One region of the Gilliamella sp. X-46 genome, then DNA from elsewhere that is predicted to be linked to it. Evidence: riboswitches for the same ligand, from Rfam matches in the RefSeq annotation. Region 1 holds a riboswitch; the other holds the start of a gene.
What was found. Region 1 has a riboswitch for thiamine pyrophosphate ahead of thiB (thiamine ABC transporter substrate binding subunit). Riboswitches for the same ligand answer to the same signal wherever they lie in the genome.
Positions count from the first base shown of each region.

Region 2: another riboswitch for thiamine pyrophosphate. It lies ahead of thiM (hydroxyethylthiazole kinase); the one in region 1 lies ahead of thiB (thiamine ABC transporter substrate binding subunit).

Region 1 is NZ_JBXSQH010000010.1:53,972-58,114, forward strand. It holds gene bamD (outer membrane protein assembly factor BamD) at 1-320, opposite strand, end outside; gene rluD (23S rRNA pseudouridine(1911/1915/1917) synthase RluD) at 413-1,387, shown strand; gene pgeF (peptidoglycan editing factor PgeF) at 1,396-2,160, shown strand; TPP riboswitch at 2,719-2,827, shown strand; gene thiB (thiamine ABC transporter substrate binding subunit) at 2,916-3,872, shown strand; gene thiP (thiamine/thiamine pyrophosphate ABC transporter permease) at 3,887-4,143, shown strand, end outside.
Region 2 is NZ_JBXSQH010000002.1:95,597-99,739, forward strand. It holds gene trpS (tryptophan--tRNA ligase) at 1-894, shown strand, start outside; gene trkA (Trk system potassium transporter TrkA) at 1,003-2,364, shown strand; TPP riboswitch at 2,404-2,505, shown strand; gene thiM (hydroxyethylthiazole kinase) at 2,560-3,348, shown strand; gene thiE (thiamine phosphate synthase) at 3,358-3,999, shown strand; gene thiD (bifunctional hydroxymethylpyrimidine kinase/phosphomethylpyrimidine kinase) at 4,011-4,143, shown strand, end outside.

The DNA.
Region 1 (4,143 bases):
CAGTCAATATTTTGATGTGTTGGATTCAATTTTAAAAATCGGTCAATTGAGGCAATCGCCAACGGCAAATCGGCAGACTTATAATAAGCATAAATCAAATCAAGCTGCACTTGTTGTGAATAAGGACCGAATGGATAATTTTTATCCAATGACTCTAATACTTTAATACTGGATTTAATATTCCCATTTTCAAGCTCTGATTTAGCTTTATTGTAAAGCTCAATTTCGGGTACATTTTCAACATCTGGCTTAGAAGAAGTACAACCAATTAGCATGCCAGTTAAAGCGATAGCTAACAAAGAGTGTAAGCGCAATTTCATTCAGTTTTCAATCCAAATATAATTAAACATAAAAGGCGATGATTGGTATATAATACTCTAAAACAAAACAGCTTAAAATAGATAAATTACACATGCATGAGTTAAAATTATCAACCGAAATTGAACAACACCAATTAGGAATGCGCTTAGATCAAGCGTTGTCAGCACTTTTCCCCGATTATTCACGATCAAGAATAAAAGATTGGATCGTCAATAATAAAGTCACTGTTAATAACAATATAGTTAACAAACCAAAAGAAAAGGTCTTAGGTGGTGAAAAAATCACAATCAATGCCGAAATCGAAGAAGAAACCTATCACCAGGCTGAAGACATAAAACTCGATATTGTTTATGAAGATGACGACATCTTAGTTATCAACAAACCGCGTGATTTAGTCGTACACCCTGGTGCCGGCAATCCTGATGGAACGGTATTAAATGCTTTATTACATTATCATCCGGACATAGCGCGTGTACCGCGAGCTGGTATTGTTCATCGACTTGACAAAGATACCACTGGCCTGATGGTTGTTGCTAAAACCATTAACGCCCAAACACATTTAGTTGATGCGCTTCAACACCGAGAAATCACCCGTGAATATGAAGCAGTTGCTATGGGCATTATCACCGCAGGGGGTACGGTTGATCAACCCATCACTCGCCACCCGACCAAACGTACCCACATGGCGGTATTCCCGACCGGCAAACCAGCGGTTACACACTACCGAGTGATGGAAAAGTACCGCTTACATACCCGATTACGTTTACGCTTAGAAACAGGTCGAACTCACCAAATTCGTGTACATATGGCACATATTGCTCATCCATTAATTGGCGATCCACTTTATGGTGGACGCCCAAGACCGCCCAAAGGCGCAAGCGAATCGTTTATTCAAACCTTGCGCGACTTTGACCGTCAAGCACTACATGCCACTATGTTAAGCCTGTATCACCCCATCACAGGCGAACTCATGCAATGGAATGCACCAATACCGCAAGACATGCAGACACTAATTCAAGCCTTGCAAGAAGACACCGAACAACACAAAGATGAACTAGATTGGTAATCAACATGATAAAATCGATTTACCCGTATTGGATAGCGCCCAAAAACGTCCGAGCTTTCACTACAACACGAATAGGCGGTGTCAGCATGGCGCCATTTGCGAGCTTAAATATGGGGAGTCGAACAGGCGACAATTTAGAACACATAGCGCAAAACCGTCAGCGCCTAATACAAACCGAACAGATACCTAGCGAACCCTATTGGTTAACTCAAACCCACAGCACCATAACGCTGGATATATCGCAAATCGCTTTACAAACAGCAACAGGCAACATTCCTAACCAAACCATAGAAGCCGACGCATCTTATACCCATCAACCCAAACAAGTTTGCGTCGTACTCACTGCCGATTGTATGCCAGTCTTGTTTTGTACAACCAATGGTGACGAAGTTGCGGCAGCACATGCAGGATGGCGAGGATTATGTAATGGAATACTGGAAGAAACCGTCAAAAAATTTGCCTCGCCACGGTCAAACATCATCGCATGGCTTGGGCCAGCAATCAGCGCCAAAAAGTTTGAAGTTGGTATTGACGTCAAGGAACAATTTGAAAAAATCGACCGCAATGCAAAAATTGCTTTTAAATTAATCAACCCTGCTGAACAAAAATACTTAGCCGACCTTTACTTAATTGCTAAACAACGCTTACAGTCAATAGGAGTAACTAAGATTTTTGGAGGTGATTTTTGTACTTATACTGAACAAGACAAGTTTTTTTCATACCGTCGTGAAAATAAAACAGGGCGGATGGCATCGATGATTTGGTTTGAGTGAGTTTTTTGCCAAACTCCTTAAAAAACAACGCAAGGCTGTATGATGTGGTCTTTTTATAGTTACTTGTATCATCTTGATACTCGCCTCTAAGAGGTCACTTTTGCTTTGCTCATATGTTCAACTTCGCTTCAAACAAATTTGTGTTCCCGATGAAGTATAGCCACACCAAACATCCTTGTTTGGTGTGGTGACCTTACTCTGTTGTTGGCATTATTCTGACACCAGAACAAGACAAACTTAATAGCCTTGATTGATTTTTACGCAAGTTTTTTTGCTAAAAATCAGTCAGGAAAGGTATTGATTTTATTGAAGTTTTTTGTTTGGTGTTTTTAAGGAAAATCAATCGTTTACACAAACTTGACAAGGTGCCAACATCTGACAAATCAACAAAACTACGAATAGGGAACCATAATAAGAACCATTTAACTAACTAAAAAAACGTCTGAAAAAGATATCGATTTTAATCATATTTTTATTTTGATGCTTAAAAAAAACACAAACCACCCCCTTTATCACTTTCGTTATTTACAATCCCCACTCTAACCTCTAAACTACTCGGCGTTCTCAACGGGGTGCCCAGTAGGGCTGAGAATGTTAGATTGGCTAACATAACCCGTCGAACCTGAACTGGATCATGCCAGCGGAGGGATTTGAGTTATTATACCTGCTCAAACCTTTTGTCTTTTATTTGCTATTTTGGAGGCAAAATGTTTTTTAAAAATGTCTTATTACCTTTAGGCTTGTTTGCGCTTTTTATGCTCAATAACGCCAATGCTACCAACGAAAAACCTACATTAACCGTTTATAGTTACAATTCGTTTATTTCAGAATGGGGACCTGGTCAGGCGATTAAACAGGGGTTTGAAGCGCAGTGCGATTGCCAACTTGAAATTGTTGCATTAGGCGATGGCGTAGCGGTTTTAAATCGAATTCGTCTTGAGGGCGATAGAACCAATGCCGATGTGATTTTAGGGTTAGACAATAACCTTTTAGACCAAGCCAAACAGGCGGGTATTGTTATTCCTCATAAAATTAGTAAGCCCAATAATTTAAATACCGACTGGTGGGATAGTGATTTTATGCCTTATGATTTTGGCTATTTTGCATTTATTTATAATCAACAAAAAATTAATCATCCACCAAGGAGTATGCACGAGCTAGTTGATAATCAAGCCAACTGGAATATTATTTATCAAGATCCAAGAACCAGTACACCAGGGTTAGGTTTATTATTTTGGGTGAAGAAGATATACGGTGATGATGCTGCATCTGCTTGGCAAAAAATAGCTAATAATACCGTGACAGTGACCAAAGGTTGGAGCGAAGCTTATGGTCTATTTTTGAAAGGAGAGGCCGATTTTGTGCTTAGTTATAGCACTTCACCTGTTGCGCATATTATGAATGATAATGATCATCGTTATGCGGCGGCTATTTTTGATGAAGGCCATTACCGCCAAGTTGAAGTTGTGGGCATTACTAAGTATAGTCAACAACCAGAACTTGCACGTTCATTTTTGCGATATCTATTAACCCCTGAAATACAGCGCCAATTTGCTGAAAAAAATTTCATGTATCCAATTATTAATATTCCATTACCCGAAGCTTTTCAACAAATTAAGCCAGTCAATAAACCGCTTGAGTTTGATGCCAAGCAAGTTGAACAGAATCAAAAAGCGTGGGTACGTGAATGGAAAGCCACCATTAGTAAGTAGTTTTATTTAGCCCAATGTTGAAATTAAGAACATTACTTCCAGGTTTTAGCGCTGCAAGCTTCATCTTAATTGTATTAGGCACAGCACTATGTGCGCTTTGCTTGGTCGCTATCAAATCTAATAATGTAACTGTCTATTTTGATAGTTATTTGATGCATTTGATTTGGATAACAGTATTTCAAGCAATGCTATCGACATTATTATCTGTCCTATTGGCCATATTAATGGCGAAAGCTTTATCAATGGTCAATTTTTGGGGTAAACGGTTATT
Region 2 (4,143 bases), on a different contig from region 1:
TATGATTGCGTTTATTGTATCGTCAATCAACATGCGATCACTGTACGCCAAGATCCCAACAAATTACGCAAAGCCACGTTAGATACACTAGCGCTTTATTTAGCTTGTGGTATTGATCCCCAAAAGAGCACTATTTTTGTACAATCACACGTCCCAGCACATGCCGAATTAGGCTGGGCATTAAATTGTTACACCTATTTTGGCGAACTCAGTCGTATGACTCAATTTAAAGATAAATCGTCTCGTCATTCTGAAAACATCAATGCCGGTTTATTTGATTACCCAGTGCTGATGGCTGCCGATATTTTGCTTTATCAAGCCAACTTAGTACCTGTGGGCGACGATCAAAAACAACATCTTGAATTATCGCGTGATATTGCTATGCGCTTTAATGCACTTTATGGCGATATATTTACTGTTCCTGAACCATTTATTGCCAAAGTGGGCGCCCGCGTTATGTCACTACAAGAGCCGACTAAAAAAATGTCAAAATCAGACGAGAATCGCAATAACGTCATCGGCTTACTTGAAAACCCTAAAGAGATCGAAAAGAAAATCAAACGAGCAATGACCGATTCTGACGAACCACCAGTGGTACGTTACGACATAAAAAATAAAGCTGGTGTTTCAAACCTGCTTGATATTTTGACAGGTGTCACAGGTAAACCAATTGCCGAACTTGAAAAAGAGTTTGAAGGTAAAATGTATGGTCATTTAAAAACCGAAGTAGCAACTCAAGTGATTGATATGTTAACCACCTTGCAAACCAAATATCATGAATATCGTGATGACGAAAGTTACTTATTTTCAATCATGCAAGAAGGTGCCGAAAAAGCACGCTCAAAGGCCGAACCAACATTGAAAAAGGTCTATGATGCAATCGGTTTTGTATAGTTACCAAATCAATAGCGGATTATTACTAAAAATAAAACAGTATGCAATGGCTTTAATAAATTAAGTAAATTGGCAATAATTAAAGCCATGTAAATATACGGGTTAGTTATGAAAATTATTATTCTCGGTGCAGGACAAACAGGTAGTGCGCTTGCTGAATATCTCGTTACCGAAAAACAAAACGATGTCACAGTGGTTGATGAAAACCATGATAAATTGCAATCACTACAAGAACGTTTTGATTTACAAGTGATTTGTGGAAAATCATCTTATCCACAAGTCCTAAAAGACGCAGGCGCTGAATCAGCCGATATGCTTGTTGCCGTTACTAACTCTGACGAAATCAACATGATAGCCTGCCAGATTGGGCATGTGATGTTTCACATTCCACAAAAAGTAGCACGTATCAGAGAACCTGAATACAATGATGAAAATCACTCCTGCTTCAATAAAAATTGTATAAACATCGATCATATTATTGCCCCAGAAAACCTTATCACTAATCATATTAGTCAATTAGTACAATATCCAGGTTCACTACAATTTGCCTCTTTTTATGACAATCGCGTCTGTTTGGTGGCAGTTACTGCCTATTATGGTGGTGCTTTAGTTGGTAGTGAACTTTCTGGGCTTAAAGAGCATTTACCCCATGTTGAAGCACGAGTTGTCGCAATTTATCGCAAAAATCGCTTTATACGTCCACTAGCATCAACCCTAATTGAAGCCGGTGATATGGTTTATTTCATTACCCCACCAGTTAATATCAAAGCGGTGACTAGTGAGTTACAACGCCTAGAAAAGCCCTATAAACGAATCATCATTAGTGGTGGTGGTGGCGTGGCTGTCACTTTAGCAAAGCGTTTAGAAAACGACTATCAAGTCAAATTAATCGAACGCAATGCCGAACGTGCCGAATTAATTGCTGAACAACTTACTAATACCACAGTTCTGCACGGTGAATCATCGGATCAGGAATTGCTCTCACAAGAACAAGTTGAACTTACTGATCTGTTTATTGCTGTCACCAGTGATGATGAGTCCAATATCATGTCATCCATGCTAGCCAAAAGGATGGGGGCTAAAAAAGTAATTGTATTGATTCAACGCCAAGCCTACCTTGAACTGATTAATGATAGTGTGATTGATATTGCAATTTCACCACAACATGCCACAATTTCAGAGCTACTAAGCCATGTAAGACAAACAGGCGTTGTTAAAGTCGTTTCATTAAGACAAGGTGAATCCGAGATTGTCGAAATTGTTGCCAATGGTAATAGTGAAACATCGAGACTCGTCGGCAAAAACATTAACAGCTTAAAAATACCTTCAGGTGTAACCATTGGGGCTGTAGTCCGTGGTGAGGATGTCATTATTGTCAATACCGATCTAACTATTGAAGAAAACGATCACCTTATCATCTTCTTACCAGATAGAAAGGCAATTACGGACATTGAAAAATTATTACAATAACTTGTTAAAAATAGATAGTCAGTTCATAATAAACAAATAAATTTTGACTCGGGGTGTTTTTTGTTTCAACAAAAAACTGAGATTTTACCCGTTGAACCTGATCTGGATTATGCCAGCGTAGGGAAGTCTAAGCCATCAAGTCACAAAATTGGCAAATTCTTCCCAACATGCAAAGATAATAAGGAAGAAATAAATATGCCAGCAGTCAAATTATTTCCAACCAACCAAGCAACCGCTTTTATCCACCACGTTAAACAACAACGCCCACTAGTGCATTGCATAACTAATGATGTAGTCCAAAATTTTACCGCTAATATACTACTTGCTATTGGCGCATCACCGGCAATGGTTATTGCAGAGCAAGAAGTTGCTGAATTTGTTACCATTGCCGATAGTTTACTGATTAATATTGGCACCATTCACAGCAGCATAGCCACAAGTATGTTATTAGCAGCAGCTAAAGCTCAGCAAACACAAACCCCATGGGTACTCGATCCTGTCGCTGTAGGACCTGCGCTTAATTATCGTACTGAATTTGCATATCAATTATTGTCGTTAAAACCAACGGTAATTCGTGGTAATGCCTCAGAAATATTAGCGCTAAACGGTCAAAACTCATTGGCAAAAGGACCTGACGGTCAAGACTCACCCCAATCAGCTTTAAACGCCGCCAAAGAGCTTGCGCAAAAATATCAAACAATCGTTGCAATGACAGGTGATATCGACTATGTCACTAACGGTAACAACGTATATAGCATAACTGGGGGCGATATTGCTTTAACTAAAGTGACGGGAACAGGATGTTCATTATCCGCCATGGTAGCAGCTTTTATAGCCAATTCACCTGACATTTTATCTGCTACCGCCTCAGCATGTTTTATGATGAAAAAAGCCTCAGAACTTGCTAATAAACAGCAAGGATTAGGCACCTTTGCAGTATCTCTATTAGATCAACTCTCACTATTTAATCCATCACTTGAATAAGGATAGAAGATGAAAAAACAATTGGATTTAACCCTTTATTTAGTGCTCGATCCACTACTCTGTGGTGGTATTAGTGGTATGGTCAATACAACAAAAATTGCTGTCAAAAACGGCGTAACCGCTATACAGTTAAGATCAGAAAAAGAACTGGCAGGTAAAGATTGGTATCAAGCAGCATTAGCATTGAAAGAAACGCTAAGTGATACACCTGTCCCACTATTTATAAATGATCATGTGGATATTGCTTTAGCAGTTAATGCCGATGGCGTACATATTGGACAAAGTGATTTACCTGCCGATGTCACTCGCCAACTCATCGGCAAAGATAAATGGTTAGGGCTTTCGATATCTAATCGCCAACAACTTGATACCACTCCTTGGCAACTAATTGATTATCTTGGTATTGGCCCTATCTTTCCAACAACAACAAAAAAAGATGCAACGGCAGCACTGGGAACCGAACAGTTAACCAAATTAGTAGAACTAAAGCAGCGCCCTGCTGTTGCCATTGGTGGCATTGATGAAAATAATGTAACTAATGTTATCCAAACAGGCATTGACGGTGTTGCGGTGGTTTCGGCTATTTGTGGCAAAAAAGATATTCAACAAGCAACGTTATCGCTTATTAACAAAATCAAGCAAGCTAAATAGGAAATAGTATCATGACAACAATTGCATTAACCATTGCAGGATCTGATCCTAGCGGTGGCGCAGGTATTCAAGCCGATCTAAAAACCTTTTCTGCACTCGGCGCCTATGGCATGTCGGTCATCACGGCTCTAACGGCACAAAGCA